4 regions of the Burkholderia sp. PvR073 genome follow, and region 4 is predicted to be linked to each of the others. Evidence: predicted binding sites of a transcription regulator. Region 4 holds the regulator's gene; each other region holds the start of a gene.

Region 1 (7,506 bases), on a different contig from region 4:
TGCCGGAGCTCGTGAGCGAGCTCGGCTGACGCGGCAGGCCGCTTCGGCGGTAAGCACGCAGCAAGACAAGGGGCGCGATGAGCGCCCCTTTTTTGTGGCATGCAGACGAGGGTTTCTGCGATACGCAGAGCCGCGATTGCGCAGCGCTGTGCGGAGCGTGCTCTCGTGCAGGCAAGTGGGCCCGCAGCGTGCATCGTCGGCGCGAAGGGCAACGAACTTGCGCGCGCTGACGCAAGCCCCGTTGCGCGCCGGCAACGCGTTCGCTGCAACGAAAAAGGCGCCCCAAGGGGCGCCTTTTCCATCGCTGCCGACCGTCCTGCGTCGCCGCAGGCCGTTCCGACTTATGCGTATGCCGGGCGCGTCTGGCCGGCCACGTCCTTCAGGTAGCGATGCACCGACAGGTCGTCGGCCTGAATCGCCGGCTTCTTGCCCGAGATCAGGTCGGCGAGCAACTGGCCCGACCCGCACGACATCGTCCAGCCGAGCGTGCCGTGGCCGGTGTTCAGGAACAGGTTCGAGACCGGCGTGCGGCCGACGATCGGCGTGCCGTCCGGCGTCATCGGGCGCAGGCCCGTCCAGAACGTTGCCTTCGACGTATCGCCGCCGCCAGGGAACAGGTCGTTCACGCACATTTCGAGCGTTTCGCGGCGCGCGGCGCGCAGGTTCTTGTCGAAGCCGACGATCTCGGCCATGCCGCCGACGCGAATGCGTTGGTCGAAACGCGTGATGGCGATCTTGTAGGTCTCGTCGAGCACCGTCGATACGGGGGCGGCCGTCTCGTTGACGATCGGCGCGGTGATCGAATAGCCCTTCAGCGGATAGACCGGGATCTTCATCAGGTTCGAGATGAAGCTGGTCGAGTACGAGCCGAGCGCGACGACATACGCATCCGCGCGCACCGTCTCGCTGCCGCACTGCACGCCGGCGATCCTGCCGCCCGCGATCGCGAGGGCGTCGATCGGCGTGTTGTAGCGGAACTTCACGCCGAGCGATTCCGCGAGCGCCACGAGGCGCGTCGTGAACAGCTGGCAGTCTCCCGTTTCGTCGCCCGGCAGGCGCAGGCCGCCCGTCAGCTTGTGCGACACGGCGGCGAGCGCCGGTTCGGCGTTCTTCAACTCGGCCGGCGACAGCAGTTCGAACGGCACGTTTGCTTCCTGCAGCACCGCGATGTCCTTCGCCGCGCCGTCGAGTTGCTGTTGCGTGCGGAACAGTTGCAGCGTGCCGCCCGTGCGCCCTTCGTACTGGATGCCGGTATCGGCGCGCAGCGCCTGCAGGCAATCGCGACTGTATTCGGCGAGGCGGACCATGCGGCCCTTGTTGACTGCATAGCGGTCGGCCGTGCAGTTGCGCAGCATCTGCCACATCCACTGGAGCTGGAAGCGCGTGCCGTCGAGGCGGATCGCGAGCGGCGCGTGCTTCTCGAACATCCACTTGACGGCCTTCAGCGGCACGCCGGGCGCGGCCCACGGAGCCGCATAGCCGGGCGAGATCTGGCCAGCGTTCGCGAAGCTCGTCTCGAGCGCCGGGCCGGCCTCGCGGTCGATCACCGTGACTTCATGACCGGCGCGCGCGAGGTAATACGCGCTTGCCACGCCCACCACACCGCTGCCCAGAATGACGACTCGCATAGCTGCTCCAGATGGAAGGGATCAGGTCGAGGCCGGGCGCACCTGCGTCTCCGTGTAACCTCTAGCTGATCTAGTTTTTTGAGCTATGGTATTGTCGAATGTATAGGTTTTGTTATCGTATTTTTCAGGTTTTCAGAATAAATAAATGAGAACGCAACGCCAGCCAGTACGCTCGCTCGACAAGCTCGACCGCCGCATCCTCAAACTGCTGCAGGACGACGGCCGGATGGCGATGAAGGACCTCGCGGAACAGGTCGGGCTGACCGTGACGCCGTGTATCGAACGCGTGCGGCGCATGGAGCGCGACGGCGTCATCACCGGCTATCACGCACGCGTCGATCCGGGCCAGCTCGGCGCCGCGTTGCTGGTGTTCGTCGAGATCACGCTCGGCCACAAGGGCGGCAACATGTTCGAGCAGTTCCGTCGCGAAGTGATGAAGATCGACGAGGTGCTCGAATGCCATCTCGTGTCCGGCGACTTCGACTACCTGATCAAGGCGCGGATCGGTGAAATGGCCGACTATCGCAAGCTGCTCGGCGACATCCTGCTGCAACTGCCCGGCGCGGTGCAGTCGAAGAGCTATGTCGTGATGGAGGAAATCAAGGAAACGCTGACGATTTCGGTCGGTCAATGACCGCTGCAGCGGCCGGTTGCCGGCCCCGCTGTCGGACCCCTTATCTCGCCCTTGGCATGCTGCACCCAATACTGTATAAATATACAGTATTGGGTGCAGGCGAATGGGTGAGCGCATGGACGGCCGGTCCGACAACGAATTTCCGATAGCGCCGCCGGCGCCCCGCAAGGGGCGCGGTGCGGTCGACAACCTCCAGGGGCGGTACGAAACGGCGCTGCGCGAAGCGGTCGACGACGGCTGGGCGCACGAATCGGACGACGCCGATCTGCCCGCGCCGCTGCGCACCCAGGTGTTCGAGGAGCGCGCGAAGAGCATCCTGACGCACAACCAGTCGCCGGACATTCCGTTCAGCGTGTCGCTCAATCCGTATCGCGGCTGCGAGCACGGGTGCATCTACTGCTTTGCACGGCCGACCCACAGCTATCTCGGCCTGTCGCCGGGGCTCGACTTCGAGAGTCGCATCTATGCGAAGGTCAATGCGGCCGAACTGCTCGAGCGCGAGATTTCGCGCAAGCGTTACGTGCCGGAGCCGATCGCGCTCGGCGTCAACACCGACGCATACCAGCCGGTCGAGCGCGACCTGCGCATCACGCGCGGCGTGATCCAGGTGATGCACGATCGCGGGTTGCCGTTCGCCGCGATCACGAAATCGTCGCTGATCGAGCGCGATCTCGACCTGCTTGCCCCGATGGCCGAGCGCGGGCAGGTGATGGCGGCGGTCACGATCACGACGCTCGACGCCGATCTCGCGCGCACGCTCGAGCCGCGTGCGGCGACGCCGGCGCGCCGGCTGCGTACGATCCGCGCATTACGCGACGCGGGTGTGCCGGTGGGTGTCAGCATTGCACCGGTGATCCCGTTCGTCACAGAGCCGGACATGGAGCGCGTGCTGGAAGCCTGCGCGGAAGCAGGCGCGACGCATGCGAGCTACATCGTCCTGCGGCTGCCGTGGGAGGTCGCGCCGCTGTTCAGGAACTGGCTCACCGCGCATTTCCCCGATCGCGCGGAGCGCGTGATGAACCGCGTGCGCGACATGCGCGGCGGGAAGGACTACGACTCGGATTTCTCGAAACGAATGAAGGGCGAGGGGATCTGGGCCGACCTGTTGCGGCAGCGTTTCCGTCAGGCCGTCAAGCGGCTCGGGTTGAACGAGCGCACGAACGGCATTCTGGATCTGTCGCAGTTTCGCGGCGCGCCGGCCGCCGCGGTGGCCACTCGGCGCACCGTGGTGGGCGCAACCGGCGCGAAGTCGCGTGACGACATGCAGTTGAGCCTGTTCTGACCGGTGCGCGTCGGCGCTTACTGCGAAATCTGCTTCGCCGCTTCGACTTGCGATTCGAAATACGTCTGGAACGACAGCGCGAGCGCGGTCATCAGCAGGAACGCGCCGATCAGCAGCGAGAAGATCACGATGAAGATCACCGTCCAGCCCGACCGGCTGTGCTTGCCCGTATCGGCATTGAATTGCGCGTCCCATTTCTCGTCGGGGCGCAGGCCGTAGACGAGCGCGGCGAGGAACGCGGCCAGCAGCGAGATCGCACCCGGCACGGCGAGCCACCAGCCGAGGCTGGCGCTGCGCTGGGTCGCGGCGAGCAGCATGAAACCCGGAATCCCGACGATCGTCGCGAGCAGGTGCGCCCAGCCGTACACGTCGCGCAGGCCATACAGGTAGAAGCGATGCGCACCGAGCGAACCGAGCAGGAACGCGAGGGCGGCGGTAAGCGTCTTGGAGCGGAAGCGGCGGGACGGTGCGGTGCTGCTGGACATGGCTGGCGGCGGATTATCGTTGGCGTGGCGGCCGGCAGGCCGGCGCGGGGCGCTTGGCCCGGCACGCATTCTACGATGCGCGGTCGGGCCCGGTCACCCCTCGCCTGCGTCAAGGTGCCGCATAGGTGACGCGGTAGATGGCGCCGGCATAGTCGTCGCTGACGAGCAGCGAGCCGTCCGGCAGCGGCAGCACGTCGGCCGGGCGTCCCCACACGGTGCCGTCCGCGCGCAACCAGCCGGTGACGAACGGTGTCTGGCGCGCGTGGCTGCCGTCGGCCGACACGACCGCGCGCATCACGCGATAGCCGACCTTCGTGCTGCGGTTCCACGAACCGTGCTCGGCAATGAAGACGTTGTTGCGATACGACGCCGGGAACATCGGTCCCGTATAGAAACGCATGCCGAGTGCCGCGACGTGCGCGCCGAGTTTCAGCACGGGCGGCACATGGCGGCGGCACACGTCGACGCTCCCGAATTCGGGGTCGGGCGTGTCGCCGCCATGACAGTATGGAAAGCCGAAGTCGAGGCCCGCGCGCGGCGCGCGGTTGAGCTTGTCGTCGGGTACGTCGTCGCCCATCAGGTCGCGCCCGTTGTCGGTGAACCACAGCTCGCCCGAATCGGGGTGCCATGCGAAGCCGACGGTATTGCGCACGCCGCGGGCAAATACCTCGCGGCCGCTGCCGTCGGCGTTCATGCGTGCGATGATCGCGTAGCGGCTGCGATCGGCCAGGCACACGTTGCACGGCGCGCCGGTCGGCACGTAGAGCTTGCCGTCGGGGCCGAACGCGATGAATTTCCAGCCGTGATGATGATCGGTCGGCAGCGCGTCCGTCACGACCGCCGGCGCGGGCGGCCTGGCGAGCCGGTCGTCGATGTGGTCGAGACGCAGGATGCGCGACACGGCGGAGATATAGAGCGCACCGTCGCGATACGCGACACCGACGGGCATGTCGAGCCCCGATGCGATCACGTAGCGGGCAGTGATCCGGCCCTCCTGCACCACGAAGGCATGCACGCGGCCTTCCCGCGAGCCGACATACAGGATCCCGCGCGGCGACCACGCCATTTCGCGGGCGGTCGGCACGGCGTCGGTCAGTACATCGACGTGAAAGCCGGGCGGCACGACGAGTTCGCCCACCGGCGGGGCGCCGCAAGCCGCAGTGGCTGCGAGGCAGATGACGAAGCCGGTCAGCAGGCCCGTGAGGCGATGCTGCGCGCGGCACACCGGGGCGACGCGAAATGGCGACATGGCGGCGGGGAGCGTCGTGAACACGACGATTGTATGCCCGGCGAATACGGCGTCCGCGGAATTTTTGCGCGTAAGTGTTTGTTGTGGCTTTGGTTTCCGGCTATAATCGCACGTTTCAGTAGTTTCGAACCCGGTTTCCCCGAAGGATTTCATATGGTTATCATCCGTCTGGCTCGCGGCGGCTCGAAGAAGCGCCCGTTCTACAACATCGTTGCTACCGATTCGCGCAACCGTCGTGACGGCCGCTTCATCGAACGCGTCGGCTTCTACAACCCGGTCGCCACGAAGGGCGAATCGCTGCGTATCGCTCAAGATCGCCTGACGTACTGGCAAGGTGTTGGCGCGCAACTGTCGCCGACCGTCCAGCGTCTCGTGAAGGAAGCGCAAAAGGCGCAACCGGCCGCCTAACATGGCGCGGTGTGCCGGTCGTGCCGGCTGCAAGGAGCATTGATGTCCGGTCACGATTCCGGTAACGCAAAGCGCGGGCGAGCGTCGTTTGGCGCATTCGTCCGCAAGCCGGTCGAGCGCGACGTTGTCGCGAGCGCCGGTGAGGCTGCCGAGCAGGGCAGTCTCGAAGCGGTGCAAGCCTGGCCCGACGATGCTGTCGAGGTCGGGGCAGTGGTCGACGCCTATGGCCTGAAAGGCTGGATCAAGGTTGCGACGCATGCCGACGCCGGTCGCGGTGGCGATGCGCTGCTCGACGCGCGCCGCTGGTGGCTGGAACGGGGTGGGGAGCGGTTGTCCGCTCGCATCCTGCAGTCGAAAACGCACGGCGACACAGTCGTCGCGCATGCCGCGGGTGTCAGCGACCGCGATGCCGCATTGGCTTTGCGCGGCTTTCGCGTGTTCGTGCGCCGGGAAGATTTCCCGGCATTGGCCGCGGACGAATTCTATTGGGTCGACCTGATCGGTCTCGAGGTCGTCAACGAGCAATCGGTGGCGCTTGGGACAGTGAGCGGGATGATCGACAACGGCGTGCATTCGATCATGCGCGTCGAGTATCCGGCAGTCGGCAAGGATGGTCAGCCGACCACCGACGAACGATTGATTCCGTTCGTCGGCGTATTCGTCAAGACGGTGGATCAGGCGGCACGTCGCATCGTCGTCGACTGGGAAGCCGATTACTAATGAACCAGGTTACGGAGAGCGCGGTGCAGTTCGACGTCGTCACGCTCTTTCCCGAAATGTTCCGCGCGCTGACCGACTGGGGGATTACCAGCCGGGCCGTGAAGCAGGAGCGCTTCGGGTTGCGCACCTGGAACCCGCGTGATTTCACGACGGACAACTACCGCACGGTCGACGATCGTCCGTACGGTGGCGGTCCGGGCATGGTGATGCTGGCCAAGCCGCTCGAGGCCGCGATCGGCGCTGCGAAGGCAGCGCAGGCGGAGCAGGGCGTCGCGAGCACGCGTGTGGTGATGATGTCGCCACAAGGTGCGCCGTTCACGCACGAACGTGCGGTGCGGATGGCGCAGGAGCCTGGTGTCATCGTGCTGTGCGGCCGCTACGAGGCGATCGATCAGCGTCTGCTCGACCGTTGTGTAGACGAGGAAATCAGCCTCGGCGATTTCGTTCTGTCCGGTGGCGAACTGCCGGCGATGGCGATGATGGATGCCGTCGTGCGCCTGCTGCCCGGCGTGCTGAACGATGCGCAGTCAGCCGTGCAGGACAGCTTCGTCGACGGGCTGCTCGATTGTCCGCATTACACGCGCCCCGAGGAATACGAGGGAATGCGCGTGCCGGACGTGCTGCTCGGCGGGCATCATGCCGAGATCGAGCGGTGGCGCCGCCAGGAAGCATTGAAGAATACGTTGCGGAAGCGGCCGGATCTGATCGTCCGGGCGCGCCGCGAGAAGTTGTTGAGCCGGGCCGACGAGGCTTGGCTTGCGAACCTCGCACGCGAAGCGAAGAACGCCTCCTGAGGCGGCGTCGCGGGCGGGAAATGGCGGTGCCGTGCATGCGTGCGCGGCGCCTGATGTGAATCCATCCTCTGTCGGGGCCAGGCCTGGAAGCAGGCGGGCGCAAACGCCGACAAGATGGCTTTAGGAGTCAGTGATGAATCTGATTGCAAAACTTGAGCAGGAAGAGATCGAGCGCGCGCTCGCCGGCAAGACGATCCCCGAATTCGCCCCGGGCGACACGGTGATCGTGAACGTGAACGTGGTTGAAGGTACCCGCAAGCGCGTTCAGGCTTACGAAGGCGTCGTGATCGCGATTCGCAACCGTGG
Region 2 (7,506 bases), on a different contig from region 4:
GTCGGCGGCGCGCGTGAAGCTGCGCATTTCCACCACCGACCGGAAGATCCGCAGCTTGTCGATGTAGTCCATGTTCGTCTCCTCGCGGCGATGGCGGCGCGCGGTGAAAGCGGCCGGCCCGGCCATGTTACGGCGGAGTGTACATTGACTTTATGCATATGCACATATAAATTGCCAAGCATGAACGATATCGAGATCGCCCAAGCCTGCAATTGCCTCGCGCTGCGCCAGGCGGCGCGCTTCGTCACGCAACTCTACGAGCGGCATCTGGCCCCGGTCGGGGTCACGCCCGCGCAGTTCTCGATCATGGCGAACCTGTCGCGCCGGCCCGGCCTGGTGATGAGCGAGCTTGCCGATACGCTGGTGATGGACCGCACCACGCTGTTGCGCGCGCTCAAGCCGCTGCAGCGCGACGGATTCGTCGCCGCGGCCGCGTCCGAGCATGACGCACGCGCGCACTCGCTCAGCCTGACGAAGCTCGGCGAGCGCACCTACGCGCAGGCGAAAGCCGCGTGGCAGGCCGCGCAGGACGAGTTCGAGACGCAGTTCGGCCGCGACCGGGCGAAGGCGCTGCGCGACGAGCTGTTCAGCGTGACGGCGCAGCGATAACCGCAACGCGCGGTAGTATGACAAAAGCGATCCGGACCCGCCGGACGAGACACCAGGAGCACCCCCCATGCTGCAGTTGAGCGAGCGCGACGACGCGATGTTGCGCGGCGCATTCGGCGACGGCGTCGCACGCGCGATGCGGATCGTCATGCGCACGGCCGAGGTCATGTCGGCGCCGCACCTGATCGACATCACGTCCGCGCATATCGACGGCTGCCTTTACCACGGCCAGACGAGCCTCGACTTCGTCGAGTATTTCGTCGACACCGGCGCGCAAGTCGCGGTGCCGACCACGCTGAACGTCGGGTCGCTCGACCTGATCCATCCCGAGCTGTATCACGGCGACCGCACGATCGAGCGCGACGCCCGCAGGCTGATGGATGCGCATCTGCAGCTCGGCTGCGAATCGAGCTTCACGTGCGCGCCGTATCAGCTGAAGCATCGTCCGCGCCTGGGCGAGCAGATCGCGTGGGCCGAATCCAATGCGATCGTGTTCGCGAATTCGGTGCTCGGTGCGCGTACCAGCCGCTATGGCGACTTTCTCGATCTGGCCGCGGCGATTACGGGGCGTGCGCCGTATGCGGGCCTGCACGTCGAATCGAATCGCGCGGCGCGGATCGTATTCAACGCGCCGGACTTCCGCAACCGGCCGTCGCGCGACATCTATTTCGCGGCGCTCGGGTTGCTGATCGGCAGGATCGCGGGCGCGATCGTGCCTGCGATCGTCGGGCTGCCCGCTGACACCACCGAAGACGAACTCAAGGCGCTTGGCGCGGCCGCCGCATCGAGCGGGGCCGTCGCGCTGTTCCATGCGGTGGGCGTCACCCCGGAGGCGCCGACGCTCGACGCCGCGTTGCACGGGCAAGCGGCGCAGCGAACGGTCGATGTCGCGATGGCCGATCTCGACGAGATCCGCCGCACGCTGAATCATGGCGCGGCCGGCGATGCGCTCGTCGCGGTCGCGCTCGGCACGCCGCATTTTTCGCTGGCCGAATTCCGCACACTCGACGCGTTGCTCGATCAGTTCGACGGCAAGCCGAAGTGCGATTTCTACGTGAACACGAGCCGCTTCATCCTGTGGGAGCTGGGCGAGCTCGGGCTCGCCGGCAAATTCGACGCGCGCGGCGTCCAGATCGTCGTCGATACCTGCACGTACATCACGCCGGTGATGAAACAGCTGTCGGGCCTGGTGATGACCAACTCGGGGAAGTGGGCGTCGTATGCGCCCGCGAACATCGGCGTCACGGTCGCGTACGGCAGCATGCGCGAGTGCGTGCGCTCCGCGTTCGAAGGAAAGGTGCGATTCGATGACTGAAGCAACGATGAGGCAACTGACGGGCGACACGCTCGTGCCGGGCAGCGCATGCGCGAACACGATCGTGCTCGACAAGCCGCTCAGCTTCTGGGGCGGCTACGATTCGGGCGCGGGGCGGATCGTCGATCGCGGGCATCCGCAGGCCGGCGCGAGCCTGGCCGGCCGGATCATGGTGATGCCGCACGCGAAGGGTTCGAGTTCGAGCAGCAGCGTGCTCGCGGAAGCGGTGCGCAACGGCACGGGGCCGGTCGGGATCGTGCTGAAGGAGCGCGACCTGATCATCTCGATCGGCGCGATCGTGGCGGCGGAGCTCTATGCGATCGCGGTGCCGGTGGTTTGCGTGACGGACGACGTGTATGACGCGATTGTCGCGGCGACCGGCGAGGTGCGGATCGAGGCACTCGAAGGCGATGGCGGCGCGCGGATTGACGTCGGCAGCTGACCTTCCCGCTTATTCGCGTGCCGGATCGCCGGCCGCTTCCCGATAGGCACTTGGCGTCTGCCCGGCCCACCGTCGGAATGCGCGCGTGAAATTCGCCGGGTCGGTGAATTGCAGCCGCTCGGCGATCGTCTTCAGGTCGAGGTCCGAGGCAGCGAGCAACTGCCTCGCATCGCGAAACCGCGCTTCGTCGAGCAGTTGCCGGTAGCTCGACCCGGCTTCCTCGAGCCGGCGCCGCAATGTGCGGGTCGACACGAGCAGCGCGTCGGCGAGCGCCTCCGGGCTCGAATAGTCGCCGGCCGTGCGCGCCAGTTCCGCGCGCACGCGCTCGACCAGATCGCCTTCCTCCTGGCGTACCTGCGCATACTCGCGCTCGACCTGCACGAGCGCCTGCCGATGTGCGACTTCGTCGGCGAGCGGCAGCGGCCAGTCGAGCACGTCGCGCGCGATCCACAGCGCATTCGCCGCACAGCCGAATTCGACCGGCGGCAACTGGTCGCGATAACGCGCGAAATAGCCGGGCTCCGGCCACGCGAAGCGCAACGCGATCGGCGGCGACGCGCGCCCGGACCACTGCGAGATATTTTGCGCGAGCCCGGTCAGCACGAACTCGAACATCACGTGATGCTGCAGCACGGGGCTCGCCTGCACGCCGTGCAGTTCGAGTGTCGCGCCGTGTTCGTCCTCCGCGTAGGTCAGACGATATTGGCGATTGCGCATCCGGAAGTAGCGCTGCGTGACGACCAGCGCGTCGCGGATGTCCCGCGCGGTCAGCGTCGCATAGCCGAGGAAGCCGTGCACGGTCGGCTTCAGCAGCAGCCCGAACGCGAGCCCGATGCCCGGATCGCCGCCGATCTCGATCGCGTTGAGCACGAGCCGGCCCCATTGCGACGGCGCGACGCGTGCGTCCGGTTCGGCCAACACCGCGTCGCGCAGCCCGGTGCCTGCGCGCACCGCGGCCAGATCGACGCCGCGCGCGGCCAGCGCCTGCAGCAGCAGGCGCGTATAGGCGACCGGAATCGTCGGCCGGCGGAGCCCGAGGTGATCCTTGCGTGACGGGGAGGTCATGTCGATTTGGCCGGAAATGACAAGCATTATGGCTGTTTGCCCCCTCACGTTCAAGGCGGCGCGCGCCTACGATGACACCCATCGCTTACCGGCAGACTCATCATGACGACCCCCTTTCCCCACCTGCTCGCACCGCTCGACCTCGGCTTCACCACGCTGAAGAATCGCGTGCTGATGGGCTCGATGCACACGGGCCTCGAGGACAGCCGCAAGACGCTGCCGCGGCTCGCCGACTATTTCGCCGAACGTGCGCGCGGCGGCGTTGGCCTGATCGTGACCGGCGGCTTCGCGCCGAACGTGGCCGGCTGGACCAAGCCGTTCGGCGGCACGCTGATGACGTCCGCCGGCGCGCGGCGCCATCGCGTGATCACCGACGCCGTGCATGCGGACGACGGCAAGATCGCGCTGCAGATCCTGCATACCGGCCGCTACGGCTACCACCCGTTCGCGGTCGCGCCGTCGAAGATCAAGTCGCCGATCTCGCCGTTCGCGCCGCATGAGCTCAGCGCGCGCGGCGTCGAGCGGCAGATCCGTGCGTTCGTCCGCTGCGCGCAGCTTGCGCGCGAGGCCGGCTACGACGGCGTCGAGATCATGGGCTCCGAGGGCTATCTGATCAACCAGTTCATCTCGATGCATACGAACAAGCGCAGCGACCAGTGGGGCGGTTCGTATGAAAACCGCATCCGCCTGCCGATCGAGATCATCGAGCGCACGCGCGCAGCGGTCGGGCGCGACTTCATCCTGATCTACCGGCTGTCGATGCTCGACCTGATTCCGGACGGCAGCGACTGGCGCGAGACCGTGCAGCTTGCGAAGGCCGTCGAGCGCGCGGGTGCGACCATCATCAACACGGGGATCGGCTGGCACGAGGCGCGCGTGCCGACCATCGCGACGTCGGTGCCGCGCGGCGCGTTCGCGTGGGTGACCCAGAAGATGAAGGGCGAGGTCGGCATCCCGCTCGTGACGACCAACCGGATCAACCGGCCCGAAGTGGCCGAGCAGATTCTCGCGGACGGCTGCGCGGACATGGTGTCGATGGCGCGTCCGCTGCTCGCGGATGCCGAGTTCGTCGTCAAGGCCGCGCAGGGCCGCGCCGACGAGATCAACACCTGCATCGGCTGCAACCAGGCGTGTCTCGACCACGCATTCAAGAACAAGATCGCGTCATGCCTGCTGAACCCGCGTGCCTGCCACGAGACGGAACTGGTCTACACGCGAGTGCAGCAGCCGAAGCGCATCGCGGTCGTCGGGGCGGGGCCGGCCGGGCTCGCGTGCTCGACCGTGCTCGCGCAGCGCGGCCACCACGTCGACCTGTTCGACGCGGCCGCGGAGATCGGCGGCCAGTTCAACATGGCGAAGCGGATCCCGGGCAAGGAAGAGTTCGATGAAGCGCTGCGTTACTTCGGCCGCCAGGTCGAGCTGACCGGGGTGAACCTGCACCTGAACCGCCGCGTCGACGCGAGCGACCTGATCGCGGGCGGCTATGACGAGATCGTGCTCGCCACCGGCGTGGCGCCGCGCGACCCGAAGATTCCCGGGCAGGACGGGCCGAACGTGCTCAGCTATATCGACGTGCTCGCCGGCAGGCAGCCGGTCGGCCGGCGTGTCGCCGTGATCGGCGCGGGCGGCATCGGCTTCGATGTCGCCGAGTATCTGGTGCAGGACGGCGAATCGCCGACGCTCGATCTGGACGAGTGGAAAGCGGAGTGGGGCGTGACCGATCCGGCCGCGACGCGCGGCGGCGTGACGCGCGCGCAGGTCGGGGCGCCCGCGCGCGAAGTGACGCTGCTGCAACGCAAGGCCGCGCCGCTCGGCAAGGGGCTCGGCAAGACGACCGGCTGGATTCACCGCGCGACGCTGAAGATGAAGCAGGTGAAGATGATCGGCGGCGTGAACTACGAATTGATCGATGCGCGCGGGTTGCACGTGTCGTACGGCGAACAGCGCACCGATCACGAACTGATCGAAGCCGACACGATCGTGCTGTGCGCGGGGCAGGAACCGCAGCGCGCGCTGCTGGTGCCGCTGCAGGCAGCCGGACGGTCGGTGCATCTGATCGGCGGCGCGGAGCTGGCGGCCGAACTCGATGCGAAGCGTGCGATCGATCAGGGTTCGCGTCTCGCCGCGCGGCTGTAACGGGCAATCGTTCCGGGTTTCGGGACGGCGCGCGTCGCGCGGCGGTGCCTTGCCTGCGCGACGGCGCGCGGTTTTCCGCCCGATGATTCGTCAGGCCGGGGCACGCCGACGGCGCGGAATCGATGTGCCGCGCGCCATGCGACGCGACGATTCCGGCACGCTGCCATCTGCCATCTGCCATCTGCCATCTGCCATCTGCCATCTGCCATCTGCCACCGGCCACCGGCCACCGGCCTGCGTGCGTCAGGCCGCTTCGGCCCGTTCCTCCTCTTCCGCTTCCAGCATCGCCTTGACGATCAGGTAGACGGCCGGCAGGTCGTCGTCGTCGCGACGCCAGTCGACCGGCTCCTCGACGTCCGCCGCGACCAGCCGGCTGTCGCGCAGGCGGATGAACGCGTCGACGACGGTCGGATCGTTGCGGCTCAGGAAACCGGCGTTCGAGAACGCGAGTTCCTCGACGTTCAGCAGCGCCTGCCAGCTCATCGTGCGGACGGCGGCCGGATGCGTGCGGCGTCGCAGGCCGAGCGCGCGCTGCGCAGGGCCGCCGACGACACGCTGCAGATCGACGACCGCGCGCTGCGCGGCACGCTCGAAGTGGCCGGGGTTGAAGCCGGGTTGCTCGGGATCGAATGCGGATGACTGGAACATGGTCGCCTCACAAAAGTCCGTCCGTCATGGGTGACGGAATTCGGGTCAAATGGTGCAAAAGCACTGTAAATATATACAGTGTTCGGGGCGGTTTCAAGTCCTGAATGAATACGCGTGTGCCGCGGCCCGTTTCGGACGATGGAAAGTGCGGTTGCGCTCGTGCCGCGAGCGATTCATAGCGACGCGGCGATCGTCTCGCGCAACCATCGATGCGCGGGATCGCGATGCACGCGTTCGTGCCACAGCATCGACATCTCGTAGCCGGGGACTTCGACCGGCGCTTCCACGACGCGTAACGCGGGCGTGTTGCGGACCAGCCGCTCCGGCAGCATGGCGACGAGATCGGTGCTGGCGACGGCCGACATCACGAACAGGAAATGCGGAACCGACAGCACGACACGCCGCGCCGCGCCCGCTTTCGCGAGGGCTTCGTCCGTCACGCCGAAAAAGCCGCCGCCGTCGGGCGACACGATCACGTGTTCCAGCGCGCCGAACTGCGCGAGCGTCGGGCGCCGCTTCAGCTTTGGATGACCGGCGCGGCCGACGAGCACGTATCGCTCGACGAACAGCGGCAGGCGCCGCATGCCTTCCGGCGACGCTTCGGTCATATGGAAGGCCAGGTCGATGCCGTTTCGCTCCGCGTCCTGCTCGATGCGCGGCGGCACGAGTTCGACGACGGCGAGCCGTGCAGCGGGGGCGGCCGAACGCAGCGTGTTCAGCGCGGGCAGGACGATCGTCGATTCGCCATAGTCGGTCGCGGCCACGCGCCACGTGTTCGTCGCGGTCGCCGGATCGAACGGCGTCGCCGTCAGCACCGCCCGCTCGAGTGCGTCGAGCGCGTCCCGCAGCGGCTCGCGCAGCGTTTCGGCGCGGGCGGTCGGCCGCATCCCGCGTGGCCCCGGCAGCAGCAGCGGATCGCCGAACAGGTCGCGCAGTTTCTGCAACTGCACGCTGACCGACGGCTGCGACATGTTCAGTTTTTCGGCCGCCCGCGTGACGTTGTGCTCGGCGAGCAGCACGTCGAGCGTGACCAGCAGGTTCAGGTCCAGTCGTCTGAGATTGTTCATGGCTATACCTGGAATATCGGGAATTCATTTCCAATATACCGTTGGCGCCGGCATCCTGCAGTCATTCAATCAACGGAGCAGTGAACATGAATGTGCTGATCGTCTATGCCCATCCCGAACCGCGCTCGCTCAACGGCGCGTTGCGGGACTTCGCGGTCGAGCATCTCGAAGCGGCGGGTCATGCCGTGCAGGTGACCGATCTATATGCGATGAACTGGAAGTCG
Region 3 (7,506 bases), on a different contig from region 4:
CGTTGCCGCCTGCGACCGGCCGGTCGGCACCCGAGGATCCGGCTCGCCGACCGGAGCGACCCGCCGTTTCGGGCACGTCGCTCTCCTCCGGCTTGCCTGCCTGACCTCGGCGCCCGACCATCACTCTTCTTCGTCCATCGCCTCGGCTTCGTCCTGGACCGCAGCCGCACCTTCAGGCATGGTGACCACGCCGAGCGATTCGCGGATACGGTTCTCGATCTCGCGCGCGATTTCCGGATTCTCGCGCAGGAATTCACGCGCGTTGTCCTTGCCCTGACCGATCTTCTCGCCGTTGTAGCTGTACCAGGCACCCGCCTTGTCGACGATCTTCGCCTGCACGCCGAGATCGATGATCTCGCCCTGACGCGAAATGCCTTCGCCATACAGGATGTCGAAGATCGCTTCGCGGAACGGCGGCGACACCTTGTTCTTGACGACCTTCACGCGGGTTTCGTTGCCGATCACCTCGTCGTTCTTCTTGATCGAGCCGATCCGGCGGATGTCGAGACGCACCGACGAATAGAACTTCAGCGCGTTGCCGCCCGTCGTGGTTTCCGGGTTGCCGAACATCACGCCGATCTTCATCCGGATCTGGTTGATGAAGATCACGAGGCAGTTCGTGCGCTTGATCGTGCCCGTCAGCTTGCGCAGTGCCTGCGACATCAGGCGGGCCTGCAGGCCCGGCAACGAATCGCCCATCTCGCCTTCGATTTCGGCCTTCGGCACGAGCGCCGCGACCGAGTCGATGACGATCATGTCGATCGAGCCCGAGCGCACCAGCGCGTCGGTGATTTCGAGCGCCTGCTCGCCGGTGTCCGGCTGCGAGATCAGCAGTTCCGGCACGTTCACGCCGAGCTTCGCTGCATATTGAACGTCGAGCGCGTGCTCCGCGTCGATGAACGCCGCCGTGCCGCCCAGCTTCTGCAGCTCGGCGACGACCTGCAGCGTCAGCGTGGTTTTACCCGACGATTCCGGACCGTAGATCTCGACCACCCGGCCGCGCGGCAGGCCGCCGACGCCGAGCGCGATATCGAGACCGAGCGAGCCCGTGGACACGACCTGGATGTTCTCGGCCACGTCGCCGTCGCCCATGCGCATGATCGAGCCCTTGCCGAACTGCTTCTCGATCTGTGCGAGTGCGGCCGCCAGCGCCTTGCTCTTCTCGGCGGTCATCCCGGAGCCCTTCTTGCTATCTTCCATGAATCGTCCTTTGCTATGATGAGCAGCGTCTGTAAGAGGCGCGCCCGCTTTCAAGCGCCGCCCATGAATGCAGACACTGTATAAAAAAACAGTGTTTTGTGCAAGCTCGCAATGCAGAGCGTTGTACACGAATAACTTCGGAGACAGCCGCGCCGGCGCGAATGCACGCCGGCCATCGGTCAGCACCATGCGAATTCTCATCGCCGAAGACGACAGCATACTCGCGGACGGCCTCACCCGGTCACTCCGCCAATCGGGCTATGCGGTCGACCACGTGAAGAGCGGCGTCGACGCCGATACGGCGCTGTCGATGCAGACATTCGACCTGCTGATCCTCGATCTCGGGCTGCCGAAAATGTCCGGGCTCGACGTGCTCAAGCGCCTGCGCGCCCGCAATTCCAACCTCCCCGTGCTGATCCTGACCGCCGCCGACAGCGTCGACGAACGCGTGAAGGGGCTCGACCTCGGCGCCGACGATTACATGGCCAAGCCGTTCGCGCTCAACGAGCTCGAGGCGCGCGTGCGCGCGCTGACCCGGCGCGGCGCGGGCGGCGGCCCGACCGTCGTGCGCCACGGCTCGCTCGCGTTCGACCAGGTCGGCCGCATCGCGTATGCGAACGATCACGTGCTCGATCTCTCCGCGCGCGAGCTCGGCCTGCTCGAGGTGCTGCTGCAGCGGATCGGCCGGCTCGTGTCGAAGGAGCAGCTCGTCGATCATCTGTGCGAATGGGGCGAGGAAGTCAGCAACAACGCGATCGAAGTCTACGTGCACCGGCTGCGCAAGAAGATCGAACCGAGCGGCGTGCGGATCTCGACCGTGCGCGGCCTCGGCTATTGCCTCGAGAAGGTCGCGCCTGCCGCGCCGGCCGACACGGCAGCGCCCCAGCCCGCGGTGGCCGGCACGCCGCTGCGCTGAAGCCGGGCGCGCCGCGATGGCCACCCCGGCCCATTCCCGCCACCCGAGCGGCACGCCGGCGTCGGCCGCCGACGAGGCACGCGACGCGCGCTACGAGAACCCGTTCGCGCCGCCCGACGAAACCGATGCGCCCGAGGCGCCGCGCCCGCGCTCGCTGTTCGGCGAAATCCTCGACTGGATGCTCGCGCCGCTGCTGCTGCTGTGGCCGATGAGCATCGCCGTCACCTATCTCGTCGCGAAGACGATCGCGAACGGCCCGTTCGACCGCGCGCTCGAGACCAACGCATACGTGCTCGCGCGGCAGATCCATCCGGTCAACGGCGTCGCCGAGTTGACGCTGCCGCAGCAGACGCGCGACTTCCTGCGCGCGGACAACGTCGACAGCGTGTACTTCCAGGTGCTCGGCACGCGCGGCGAGCTGGTCGCGGGCGAGGCCGACATGCCGCTGCCGCGCGACGAGGACCGCCCGCCGCCGGGCGTCGTCGTGTTCCGCGACGACCTGTTGCGCGGCAACGACGTGCGCGTCGCGTATACGACTGTCGCACTGCCGGAGCCGAGCGGCGCGCAGCCGGTGCCCGTGCTCGTGCAGGTCGGCGAAACGCTCGACAAGCGCAACGCACTCGCGAACGACATCATCAAGGGCGTGATCCTGCCGCAGTTCGTGATCCTGCCGCTCGCGATCCTGCTCGTCTGGTTCGGGCTGTCGCGCGGGCTCGCGCCGCTCAATGCGCTGCAGGCGCACATCCGCGCGCGGCGGCCGGACGACCTGTCGCCCGTCGAGGCGCAGCGCGCGCCGCCCGAGATCGAGCCGCTCGTCACGTCGTTCAACGACCTGCTCGCGCGGCTCGAGCAGAACATGGCGTTGCAAAAACGCTTCATCGCCGACGCCGCGCACCAGATGAAGACGCCGCTCGCGGGGCTGCGCACGCAGGCCGAATTCGCGTTGCGCCATCCCGTGCCGCCCGACGTGCAGCGCTCGCTCGAACAGATCGCGACGAGTTCCGAGCAGGCCGCGCGGCTCGTCACGCAACTGCTCGCGCTCGCGCGCGCCGAGAACCGCGCGAGCGGGCTGACGTTCGAGCCGGTCGAAATCGGCACGCTGGCGCGCCGCACGGTGCGCGACTGGGTGCAGGCCGCGCTCGCGAAGCGCATGGACCTCGGTTACGAAGGCCCGGAGGACGACGCGCCGCTCGACGTCGACGGCAATCCCGTGATGCTGCGCGAGATGCTCGGCAACCTGGTCGACAACGCGATCCGCTACACGCCCGAAGGCGGCCGCATCACCGTGCGCGTGCGGGCCGAGCAGGCGGCGCGGCGCGTGCATCTCGAAGTCGAGGACACCGGGCCCGGCATCCCGGCCGCCGAACGCGACCGCGTGGTCGAGCGCTTCTACCGGATTCTCGGCCGCGAAGGCGACGGCAGCGGCCTCGGGCTCGCGATCGTGCGCGAGATCGCGACGCAGCACGGCGGCACGCTGACGCTCGACGATCATGTCTATCAGCACGCGCCGCGCCTCGCCGGCACGCTCGTGCGCATCAGCCTGCCGCTGTCGGAGCCCGCCGCGGATCCATCCTGACACGCGCGAGCCTCCACCGCGCGCCACGCCGCGATCGCATCTAAATCGACGCTTTACCGCCCGTTTGCAACCCGATCGAGGGGTGAAGCGGCCGATTCGGCGCGGGTTAACGCGCAGTCGTTTTGTGCCCGGCAGTCAGTGCGCCGTAAGTTTCCGTGCCAATAATCGTCGACAGGCCCGCCCACCCAAGGCGGCCGCATATCTATATCAAGGGACTTGGAGACGATTCATGGCAACCTTAGGCGGGCAAATTTCGCACTCGCCGATGACGGCCGAAGAAAAGAAGGTGATCTTCGCGTCGTCGCTCGGCACTGTGTTCGAGTGGTACGACTTTTACCTGGCCGGGTCACTCGCGGCCTACATCAGCAAGAGCTTCTTCTCCGGGGTCAATCCGACCGCCGCCTTCATCTTCACGCTGCTCGGCTTCGCGGCCGGCTTCGCCGTGCGGCCGTTCGGCGCGATCGTATTCGGCCGGCTCGGCGACCTCGTCGGCCGCAAGCACACGTTCCTCGTGACGATCGTGATCATGGGCATCTCGACCTTCGTGGTCGGCTTCCTGCCCGGCTACACGACGATCGGCATCGCGGCGCCCGTGATCTTCATCGCGATGCGGCTGCTGCAGGGCCTCGCGCTCGGCGGCGAGTACGGCGGCGCGGCGACCTACGTCGCCGAGCATGCGCCGGCGAACCGGCGCGGCTTCTACACCGCGTGGATCCAGACGACCGCGACGCTCGGCCTGTTCCTGTCGCTGCTCGTGATCCTCGGCGTGCGCACGCTCATCGGCGAGGAATCGTTCGGCAGCTGGGGCTGGCGCGTACCGTTCGTCGCGTCGATCCTGCTGCTCGCGGTGTCGGTGTGGATCCGGTTGCAGCTGAACGAATCGCCGGTGTTCCTGCGCATCAAGGCCGAGGGCAAGACGTCGAAGGCGCCGCTGACCGAAGCGTTCGGCCAGTGGAAGAACCTGAAGATCGTGATCATCGCGCTCGTCGGCCTGACCGCCGGCCAGGCCGTGGTCTGGTACACGGGCCAGTTCTACGCGCTGTTCTTCCTCACGCAGACGCTGAAGGTTGACGGTGCCAGCGCGAACATCCTGATCGCGATCGCCCTCCTGATCGGCACGCCGTTCTTCCTGTTCTTCGGCTCGCTGTCGGACCGGATCGGCCGCAAGCCGATCATCCTCGCCGGCTGCCTGATCGCGGCGCTCACCTACTTCCCGCTGTTCAAGGCGCTCACGCACTACGCGAACCCGCAGCTCGAACTCGCGACGCAGAAGGCACCGATCTCGGTCATCGCCGATCCGGCCACCTGCTCGTTCCAGTTCAACCCGGTGGGCACGTCGAAGTTCACGAGCTCGTGCGACATCGTGAAGAGCGCGCTCGCGAAGGCCGGCCTGAACTACGAGAACGTCGCGGCGCCGGCAGGCTCGACCGCCCAGATCAAGGTGGGCGACACGGTGATCCCGGCCTATGACGGCAAGGCGGCCGATGCGAAGGCGCAGGGCGCGGCGTTCGACAAGACGCTCGCGTCGACGCTGAAGGGCGCCGGCTATCCGGCCAAGGCCGACCCGGCGCAGCTCAACTGGCCGATGACGATCGTGATACTGACGATCCTCGTGATCTATGTGACGATGGTCTACGGCCCGATCGCCGCGATGCTGGTCGAGATGTTCCCGACGCGGATCCGCTACACGTCGATGTCGCTGCCCTATCACATCGGCAACGGCTGGTTCGGCGGCTTCCTGCCGGCGACCGCGTTCGCGATCGTCGCGGCGAAGGGCAACATCTATTCGGGGCTCTGGTATCCGATCGTGATCGCGCTGGGCACGTTCGTGATCGGTCTGCTGTTCGTCAAGGAGACGAAGGACTCGAACATCTACGCGCAGGATTGATGAGGTCGGGCAGGCGGGGGGCACCCCGCCTGCAACCCGGGCCGCCGGCAACTTTTTTCAGGGAAGATGAAAAAAGGTGTTGACAGCCCGGCGGCACATCTGCATAATTCAATTCTTCGGCGAATTAGCTCAGTCGGTTAGAGCGACGGAATCATAATCCGCAGGTCCGGGGTTCGAATCCCTGATTCGCCACCAAATGCGAAAAGCCGCTGTTCCGCAAGGAACAGCGGCTTTTTTCATTGCTTCATCCGGCACACGCAGCGTCGCCCGTCCTTCTGGCCACGCGCGCGGCGCTACGCCACCACCGATCCGCGCTCCTCCACGGCATCCGCACGCACCTTCCCGCGCCAGTTCTCGCCGCCCTCCAGCGCCGGCGTCGACTCGAACAGTTCCGCCAGCCAGTCCGCGAACACACGCACCTTCTGCGACAGATGCCGGTTGTGCGGATACACGATCGAGATCGGCTTGGGCTTCGGATTGCAGTCGGGCAGCACCTCGACCAGCGAGCCGTCGCGCAGGTTCGGCAGCACCATGAACAGCGTCGGCTGGATCATCCCGAACCCTTCGAGCCCGCACGTCACGTACGCATCCGAATCGTTCACGGTGACACTGCCGTTCATCCGCACCTCGAGCGGCTTGCCGTCGATCATGAACACCCACGGAATCGCCCGCGCGCCGTGGCTCGCGCGGAAATTGACCGCATGATGGTCGGCCAGGTCGGCGATCTCCTGCGGCTCGCCGTGACGCGCCAGATAGTCGGGCGACGCGCAGGTCACGCGCTTGAGCATCCCGATCCGCCGCGCGACCATCGACGAATCCTCGAGCGGCCCGACCCGGATCATGCAGTCGATGCCCTCCTCGACCGGATCCACGTAGCGGTCCGACAAGCCGAGGTCGAGCGTGATGTCCGGATAGCGCTGCCGGAAGATCGACAGCGCCGGCAACACGACGCGCCGCCCGAGCGAGCTCGGCATGTGCACGCGCAGCACGCCGCTCGGCTTGCGGTTGCCGCTCTGGAAACTCGCGTCGGCCTCCGCGATCTCCGAGATGATCTTCATGCAATGCTCGTAGTACGCGGCGCCCTCCGGCGTCAGCGACAGCCGGCGCGTCGTCCGGTGCATCAGCCGCACGCCGAGCAGCGCCTCGAGATTCTGGATGATGGTCGTGACCGACGCGCGCGGCATCGCGAGCGTGTCGGCCGCGCGCGTAAAGCTGTTCGCGTCGACCACGCGGGTGAAAACTTCCATTGCCTGGATGCGGTCCATGCTGCGCCCCCCCTTCGAATCGCCAACAGGACAGAATAGAGCGCGCAACGGGCGCGGCACAAGCCCCGTCCATTGTTCTCCACTTCTGAATAGTCAACGCGCTTCGGACTGGAAAGTAACCGGCTTTCGTTCAGTTCGACACGACGATCGTTCCATCCCCGGCTGCCGCGGGCCGACCGCCCGCGGCACGCCCGCGCGTTACCGCACGAACCGCTCGCGATAGCCCTGCGGCGACACGCCGAGCACGCGCACGAAACTGCGCCGCAGCGTCTCTTCCGAACCGAAGCCGCACCGCGTGGCGATCCGCTTGACGGGCCACGCGGTTTCGCCGAGCAAACGCTGCGCGGCCTCGACGCGAATCTGTTCGACCGCGCGCGCGGGCGTGCGGCCGGTCCCCGTGCGGTAGTGGCGCACGAAGCTGCGCTCGCTCATGCTGACGCGCTCGGCGAGCGCGGGCACCGACAGGTCGGCCGTCAGGTGCTCGGCGATCCATGCATGCAGTTCGCCGAAGCGGTCGTCGGTACGCTGCATCGACAGCATCGCGCTGAACTGTGCCTGCCCGCCCGGCCGCTTCAGGAACACGACGAGTTCGCGCGCGGCGTCGAGCGCGACCGCCCGCCCGAGATCCTCCTCGACGAGCGCGAGCGCGAGATCGATGCCG
Region 4 (7,506 bases):
GCACGCCGACCGGCGTGAACGCGATCTTGATGCCGAACGGCGCGAGATACTGGCCGACCCAGCCGTTGGTCGCGTAGACCGCTGCAAGCGAAATGCCCGCGACCGAGGTCGGCAATGCGAACGGCAGATCGACGATCGCGTCGATGAGGCGCTTGAACGGGAACCGGTAGCGCACCAGCACCCACGCGACGAGAAAGCCGAACACGGCGTTGATCAAGGCGCCGCCCAGGGCGGCGGAAAACGTCAGCCGATACGACGCGAGTACGCGCGGCGACGTGACGGCGGTGACGAACTGGTCCCACGACAGCGTCGCGGTCTTCAGGAACGTGGCGGCGAGCGGGATCAGCACCACGAGGCTCAAATAGGCCACCGTGATGCCGAGCGTCACGCCGAAGCCGGGCAGCGCGCTCGGCTTGCGAAAGGTGTACGTCGTCATCGGATGCTCTTGCTGGGTCGATGCTGCTCATGGGTCCGACGCAAACGCCGGCACGAGGAATCGCGCCGGCGGCTGTCGGGGATGCGACGCGCTGTCGTGGCGCGCCGCTGTCGTTATGGGTTTGCTGCGTGGCGTGACTGTTCGCGTTACTGCGGCTTGTAGATCGAGTCGAACACGCCGCCGTCCGCGAAATGCGTCTTCTGCGCATTCGTCCAGCCGCCGAACGTGTCGTCGACCGTGTACAGCTTCAGCTTCGGGAACTGCTTCGTCAGCTCCGCCGGCACGTTCTTCGAACGCGGACGGTAGTAGTTGCGCGCCGCGATCTCCTGGCCCTGCGGGCTATACAGGAAATTCAGGTAGGCCTCCGCCAGCTTGCGCGTGCCCTTCTTGTCGACCACCTTGTCGACCACCGCGACGGGCGGCTCGGCCAGGATGCTCACCGACGGCACGACGATCTCGAACTTGTCGGTGCCGAATTCCTTGATCGACAGGAACGCCTCGTTCTCCCACGCGATCAGCACGTCGCCGATCCCGCGCTGCACGAAGCTCGTCGTCGCGCCACGCGCGCCCGAATCGAGCACGCCTGCATTCTTGTAGAGCTTCGTCACGAATTCCTTCGCGCCCTGCTCGTTACCGCCCGGCTTGTGCACGGCATACGACCATGCGGCCAGGTAGTTCCAGCGCGCGCCGCCCGAGGTCTTCGGGTTCGGCGTGACGATCGAGATGCCCGGCTTGGTGAGGTCGTCCCAGTCCTTGATCCCTTTCGGGTTGCCCTTGCGCACGAGGAACACGATCGTCGACGTGTACGGCGATGCGTTGTCCGGCAGGCGCTTCTGCCAGTCCTTGTTCACCAGCCCCTTGTTGGCGAGCGCGTCGATGTCGTAGGCGAGCGCCAGCGTGACGACGTCGGCCTGCAGGCCGTCGAGCACCGAGCGCGCCTGCGCGCCCGAGCCGCCGTGCGACTGCTTGAAGTTGACCGTCTCGCCCGTCTTCACCTTCCACTCCTTGCCGAACGCCTGGTTGAAGTCCTGATACAGCTCGCGCGTCGGGTCGTACGACACGTTCAGGAACGTCGTATCGGCCTGGGCATGCGTCACGACGCCCAGCGCCGCCGCCGCGCCCAGCGCGAGTGTTGCGATCAGGCGGCCCGCTCCGCCCACCAGCCCCGTGTTGCGCTTCGCCATCCTTGGTTCTCCAGTGTTGTCGATGTTGCGATGTCGGGCCAGTCTAGCGAACGGGTTACATGATTAAAAATAATCGTTCTTCATTTTTTAATACTCAAAAGTGCTAACGCAGACTGGGCGGACGGTTGCGGCAGACAAACCGGCGTCCGGACGTCGCGAAATCGCAGCGGAACCGGCGCGATCGCGTCGAACCTCAAGTAACACTTGAAATTCGCGAAGTACTGTATAAAAATACAGCTCACTGTCTATCCATACAGTTAAGCCATGACCAAACTCACCGCACGTCAGCAGCAAGTGTTCGACTTGATTCGCCGGGCGATCGAGCGCTCCGGTTTCCCGCCCACGCGCGCCGAGATCGCGGCCGAGCTGGGTTTCAGCTCGCCGAACGCGGCCGAGGAACACCTCCGTGCGCTGGCGCGCAAGGGCGTGATCGAGCTGGCCGCCGGCGCGTCGCGCGGCATTCGCCTGCTCGGCATCGACGATGCGCCGCACCAGTTCACGCTGCCGCACGCCGGCCTGATGCAGCTGTCGCTGCCGCTCGTCGGCCGGGTGGCGGCCGGTAGCCCGATCCTCGCGCAGGAGCACATCTCGCAGCATTACGCGTGCGATCCCGCGCTGTTCACGAGCAAGCCCGACTACCTGCTGAAGGTGCGCGGCCTGTCGATGCGCGACGCCGGCATTCTCGACGGCGACCTCCTCGCCGTGCAGAAGCGCACGGAAGCGAAGGACGGCCAGATCATCGTCGCGCGTCTGGGCGACGACGTCACGGTCAAGCGCCTGATGCGCCGGCCCGGCGGCCTCGAGCTGATCGCGGAGAACCCGGATTACGAAAACATCTTCGTCAAGGCCGGCAGCGCGGAATTCGCGCTGGAAGGCATCGCCGTCGGGCTGATCCGCTCGGGCGAACTCTGACAATCGGTCTCGCTGAGGAGAACACCATGGAACGCCTTTCCCGTTTGCTGCCTTTCCGTCAATTCGGTCGCCTGCGTCACCTGCGCGGCCGCACGCCCTGTGCGCCGCTGTCCGCGGCCGCGCCCGTGGTGAGCCAAGAAGTCGCAGTTGAACGGCAGGCGTCGCTGCTGCCGTCGGCGCTTCCCGCATTCGCGCGGGTCTCGCTGAACGCCGGCCTGAATCACGCGGAACCGGCGCGCCGCGCGCCGGTGCGCGTCTATCACGGTCGGTCGCGCCTGATCATGGTCGGGACGATCGATGCCGTGTGCCGGATGATCGATCGCTGCATCGACGAGGAACGATCGTCCACGCACGGCGGTCTCTGATTGCGGAACCTGTCCGCACCGGAGGCATCGTGACTGGATCGTCGGGCCGCGCGTGGCGGCTCAAGCCCTTGCTGATTGTCGTGCTGGCCGTCGCCGTCCTGGCGGCGGTCGGCTATGCCTACGCGTCACCGTACGTCGCGCTAGGTCGCCTGAAATCGGCGATCGACGCGCGCGATGCGCAAGCGGTCAGCGAATATGTCGACTTTCCGTCGCTGCGCATCAGCCTGAAGCAGCAGGTCACGGAAGAGTTGATGCGCCGGATCGACGCGGTGAAGAAGGACAATCCGTTCGCGGTGATTGGCGCGCTGATCGGATCTGCGTTGATCGGCCCGCTGGTCGATGCCTATGCGACACCGGAAGGTGTGGCGGCGTTGATGAACGGCATCCCGCCGCGTGGTAATCCGGGCGAGCGGCCCCCCGGATGGTCGGGCCCGCCGTCAGGCGGTGCGCCCGGCAACGCACCGGCCGCGCCACCGGCCAATCCGGCTAGCGCACCCGTGCCGGGCAGCAATGCCACCGCTGCGTCTGCGCCGGCACCGGCACCCGCGCCCGCGCCCGCACCAGCGAGCCCGAGCGATACGGGTCATCAGCAGCAAACGAGTGCCGGCTACCGGAATATCGATGAATTCGTCGTGACCTACCAGCGCAGCGCCGACGGCACGCGCTATGCGGCGGTCTTCCGCCGCTTCGGCCTGTTCTCGTGGAAGCTGTCCGCGATCGACCTGCACGCCTGAGCAATCGCAGTGGCGGTCGCGTTCGATACCGCTGTTGCGGCACTGCGCGCGACCGCGCGTGAACCGCCGGCAATCCGGCCGTTCACGCGATCACTGCGTTACTTGCCGTTCGCGGTGGCCGCTTCGCGTTCGCGCGCCATCTCGGCCTTTTGCTCTTCGGCCGACGAACACGCGACCAGAATGCTGCAGTTCACGCGATCGAGCAGCTGTGTGTTGCCCGACCCCATCCACCATCTCGACAACCCGCTGCGGCACCGATGGCCGACGACGACGAGGTCGGCCTTCAACTCCGTCGCGAGATTCGCGATTTCGTCGATCGGATAGCCGAACGCGAAATGGCCTTCCGCCTGGACGCCGCGCTCGCGCAGCCAGTTCACGCCTTCCTGCAGGATCTCGCGCGCGGTTTCCTCGAAGCGGCCGCACGCGACGTCGGTCAGCAACCCCGCGCTTTGCGCGATGCTCGAGCGCATGTCGACGACCGACAGCAAATGCGTTTCCGCCTTCAGGTCCAGCGCAAGATTGGCACCGCACCGCAATGCCTTGCGTCCCTCGAGCGTGCCGTCGTAGCACAGCAGAATCTTGTTGTAGCTAGCCATGAAACCTCCCTATCGCGACTACGTGCCCTATGCACTCATCATGGTGCGCCGCAATTCAGGACGCAAGGGATGGAAAACGCTGATTCGCCACGCGGGGAGCGTCGGCGATGATGCGGTGCACGATCCGTGCGCCCATGCACCGTGCCGCGCCGGCATGCGCTGAAGAGACGCAGCCGATGCACTAGAATGGCCCGTTCGTGCCCTCGACGTGCGTTCGCCCCGGTCATGCTCATGTGACACGCATTCGCCCGATCCGTTCGCCGGCCGGCACGCCCCGCGGGCTGGCCGCGAAACGCGTCCGCGCCCGCTTACAACGACAACCTGCCCATGTCCGTTGCACCGATCGATTTCCGGAACGTTGAAAAGCGCTATGGCGACAAGCTCGTCGTCAACGACCTCTCCTTCCACGTGCAGGCCGGCGAATGCTACGGCCTGCTCGGGCCGAACGGCGCCGGCAAGACCACGACGCTGAAGATGCTGCTCGGCCTCGTCTATCCCGATGCGGGCGCCATTTCACTGTGCGGCGAACCGGTTCCGACACGCGCGCGGCATGCGCGCCGGCGCGTCGGTGTCGTCCCGCAGTTCGACAACCTCGATCCGGACTTCACGGTCCGCGAAAACCTGCTCGTGTTCAGCCGCTATTTCGGGATGTCGGCGCAGGCTGCGCGCGCGCTCGTGCAGCCGCTGCTCGAATTCGCGAAGCTGGAAAACAAGGCCGATGCAAAGGTGGGCGAGCTGTCGGGCGGGACGAAGCGGCGTCTGACGCTCGCCCGTGCGCTCGTCAACGATCCCGACGTGCTGGTGCTCGACGAGCCGACGACGGGCCTCGATCCGCAGGCGCGGCACCTGATGTGGGAGCGGTTGCGCTCGCTGCTCGCGCGCGGCAAGACGATCCTGATCACCACGCATTTCATGGAGGAAGCCGAACGCCTGTGCGACCGGCTGTGCGTGATCGAGGAAGGCCGCAAGATCACCGAAGGCGCGCCGCATGCGCTGATCGAGTCCGAGATCGGCTGCGACGTGATCGAGATCTACGGGCCCGACCCGGTCGCATTGCGCGACGAGCTGGCGCCGTTCGCGAAGCACACCGAGATCAGCGGCGAAACGCTGTTCTGCTACGTGACCGATCCCGAGCCGCTCAGTGCGCGACTCAAGGGGCGCACGGGGTTGCGCTATCTGCATCGTCCGGCCAATCTGGAAGACGTGTTCCTGCGGCTCACGGGCCGCGAAATGCAGGACTGATCGATCATGGACGCACGCAACTATTCCGCCGCCGCGCCGTCCGCGCCGCCACGCGAGTCACGCTTCGCGATCGCACTGCCCGCGAACGCGACCAACTGGATCGCCGTATGGCGGCGCAACTACCTCGTGTGGCGCAAGCTCGCGCTCGCCTCACTGTTCGGCAATCTCGCCGATCCGATGATCTACCTGTTCGGGCTGGGGTTCGGCCTCGGACTGATGCTCGGCCACGTCGACGGCGTGTCGTATATCGCGTTCCTCGCCGCCGGCACGGTCGGTTCGAGCGTGATGATGTCCGCGAGCTTCGAGTCGATGTATTCGGGCTTCTCGCGGATGCACGTGCAGCGCACCTGGGAAGCGATCATGCACACGCCGCTCTCGCTGGGCGACATCGTGCTCGGCGAGATTGTCTGGGGTGCGAGCAAGGCGCTGTTGTCGGGCGTCGCGATCATGCTCGTCGCGGGCCTGCTCGGCTATGCGCACTTTCCGTCGATGCTCGCGGCGCTGCCCGTGATCGCGCTCGCCGGCCTCGCGTTCGCGAGCACCGCGATGATCGTCACGGCGCTCGCGCCGTCCTACGACTTCTTCATGTTCTATCAGACGCTCGTGCTGACGCCGATGCTGCTGCTGTCGGGCGTGTTCTTCCCGATCACGCAGCTGCCGCCGATCGCCCAGCGCGCGGCGCACGTGCTGCCGCTCGCGAACGCGGTCGAACTGATCCGGCCCGCGATGCTCGGCCGGCCGGCGACGGACGTCGGCCTGCATCTCGCGGTGCTCGCCGGCTATGCGATCGGCGGATTCGTGGTCTGCGCGTGGCTGTTCCGGCGGCGAATGATGCGCTGACGGCCGGCGCGCGCGGCGCCGGCCCGATGTGAAGACTTTGAGACGACGTTACTCGTCGTCATCGCTCCACGGAATCTCGACGTCGGTCAGGAATGCGACGGTCGCCAGCGGGCCGCCTTCCTGGCGACCGAGCTTGCCGTCCGCACGATGCCATTCGACGCGGAATTGCGTACCCGGATCGTCGGCGATCAGATAGACCGCACGCAGCTCTTCCGCGTCGGCTTCGTCGACCGGGCCGTCGAACGACACCAGCATCTTCTGCGGCCACAGGCCGTTCACCGGATCGTAAATGCGGTCGCCCTGCGGAATCTCGATGCTGGCCTCGACGCCGATCGTGGCGGAGGCCTCGATGATCATCGTGCCGAGCGCGTTCAGCACGGCAGTCGCCCGCGCGGAATTGGCCTGGCGGATCGCGAGATCGCCGCGCGTCAGCGCCTTTTCGAGTCGAGGATGAATCTTCGGTTGGGTCATGCGTTTTCCTGTTTGCTTCTTGTAAAGGGCGCCGCATGCGTGAAGCGGCGGCGCCGGATGAATACGACGATCAAGCGACGGGATCGGTCTGCGCGCGGCGCAGCGGCCATCCCGCAGGCCCGGTCGCCGGCTGCCGGGCATGCGCGCCGGCTGGCCGTCCCGTGCGTCGCCGTCAGAACCCGAACGCGATCGCGAGCAGCCCGCTCGCGATCCCGAACACGACGACGAGGGCCGTGACGATCGCCAGCATGTACGGCTTGAACGAACGCGCGAGCATCGCGAGCGACGGCACGCTGATCGGCGGCAGCGTCATCAGCAGCGCGGCGGCCGGGCCGACGCCCATGCCGAGCGACAGCATCGCCTGGATGATCGGCACCTCACCGGCCGTCGGGATCACGAACAACGTGCCCGCGACCGCGAACGCGATGATCCAGCCGAGATGGTTGCCGATGTCCGGGCCGATATGCGGGAACAGCCATGCGCGCGCCGCGCCGAGCAGCAGCACGAGCACGATGTATTCGGGCACGAGCCGCACGGCCATGCGCGCGAGCAGCTTGATCCAGCGGACGAACGGATTGCCGGCCGCGGCCTGCCCGGCCACCAGCGCAGCGAGTTGCGCGTCGTCGATGCCGCGGTCCTCGGGACGCGCGATGCGGTTCAGCAGATAGCCGATCCCGAACACCATCGCAATGCCGAGCACGAGCCGCAGCGCGCTCCAGTGCCAGC

What was found. The regulator LexA, encoded in region 4, represses DNA repair genes until DNA is damaged. The targets are predictions, from matches to a motif close to ACTGTATNNNNATACAGT.
Region 1: a site for LexA is predicted at 2,333-2,350, ahead of ACVK00_RS18205 (PA0069 family radical SAM protein). Genes of this name have one in related genera too.
Region 2: a site for LexA is predicted at 6,278-6,295, ahead of ACVK00_RS02430 (DUF2471 family protein). Genes of this name have one in related genera too.
Region 3: a site for LexA is predicted at 1,276-1,293, ahead of recA (recombinase RecA). Genes of this name have one in related genera too.

What each region holds. Positions count from the first base shown of each region.
Region 1 covers NZ_JBSRXO010000005.1:318,746-326,251, reverse strand. Annotated here, with positions in the region: gene ACVK00_RS18220 (electron transfer flavoprotein subunit alpha/FixB family protein) at 1-29, shown strand, start outside; gene ACVK00_RS18215 (D-amino acid dehydrogenase) at 342-1,628, opposite strand; gene ACVK00_RS18210 (Lrp/AsnC ligand binding domain-containing protein) at 1,774-2,262, shown strand; gene ACVK00_RS18205 (PA0069 family radical SAM protein) at 2,366-3,544, shown strand; gene ACVK00_RS18200 (NINE protein) at 3,562-4,029, opposite strand; gene ACVK00_RS18195 (PQQ-dependent sugar dehydrogenase) at 4,139-5,278, opposite strand; gene rpsP (30S ribosomal protein S16) at 5,432-5,686, shown strand; gene rimM (ribosome maturation factor RimM) at 5,729-6,406, shown strand; gene trmD (tRNA (guanosine(37)-N1)-methyltransferase TrmD) at 6,406-7,200, shown strand; gene rplS (50S ribosomal protein L19) at 7,334-7,506, shown strand, end outside.
Region 2 covers NZ_JBSRXO010000001.1:561,597-569,102, reverse strand. Annotated here, with positions in the region: gene ACVK00_RS02460 (LysR family transcriptional regulator) at 1-72, opposite strand, end outside; gene ACVK00_RS02455 (MarR family winged helix-turn-helix transcriptional regulator) at 181-609, shown strand; gene ACVK00_RS02450 (aconitase X) at 677-1,924, shown strand; gene ACVK00_RS02445 (aconitase X swivel domain-containing protein) at 1,917-2,366, shown strand; gene ACVK00_RS02440 (AraC family transcriptional regulator) at 2,376-3,458, opposite strand; gene ACVK00_RS02435 (NADPH-dependent 2,4-dienoyl-CoA reductase) at 3,534-5,567, shown strand; gene ACVK00_RS02430 (DUF2471 family protein) at 5,811-6,215, opposite strand; gene ACVK00_RS02425 (LysR family transcriptional regulator) at 6,389-7,282, opposite strand; gene ACVK00_RS02420 (NAD(P)H-dependent oxidoreductase) at 7,369-7,506, shown strand, end outside.
Region 3 covers NZ_JBSRXO010000025.1:1,640-9,145, forward strand. Annotated here, with positions in the region: gene recX (recombination regulator RecX) at 1-121, opposite strand, end outside; gene recA (recombinase RecA) at 121-1,200, opposite strand; gene ACVK00_RS34080 (response regulator transcription factor) at 1,388-2,116, shown strand; gene ACVK00_RS34085 (sensor histidine kinase) at 2,133-3,692, shown strand; gene ACVK00_RS34090 (MFS transporter) at 3,922-5,580, shown strand; tRNA gene ACVK00_RS34095 (tRNA-Met) at 5,699-5,775, shown strand; gene ACVK00_RS34100 (LysR family transcriptional regulator) at 5,874-6,845, opposite strand; gene ACVK00_RS34105 (GlxA family transcriptional regulator) at 7,044-7,506, opposite strand, start outside.
Region 4 covers NZ_JBSRXO010000013.1:39,129-46,634, reverse strand. Annotated here, with positions in the region: gene cysT (sulfate ABC transporter permease subunit CysT) at 1-436, opposite strand, end outside; gene ACVK00_RS29270 (sulfate ABC transporter substrate-binding protein) at 583-1,620, opposite strand; gene lexA (transcriptional repressor LexA) at 1,885-2,532, shown strand; gene ACVK00_RS29260 (hypothetical protein) at 2,559-2,897, shown strand; gene ACVK00_RS29255 (DUF2939 domain-containing protein) at 2,927-3,631, shown strand; gene ACVK00_RS29250 (universal stress protein) at 3,730-4,227, opposite strand; gene nodI (nodulation factor ABC transporter ATP-binding protein NodI) at 4,555-5,469, shown strand; gene ACVK00_RS29240 (ABC transporter permease) at 5,476-6,309, shown strand; gene ACVK00_RS29235 (hypothetical protein) at 6,358-6,780, opposite strand; gene ACVK00_RS29230 (permease) at 6,953-7,506, opposite strand, start outside.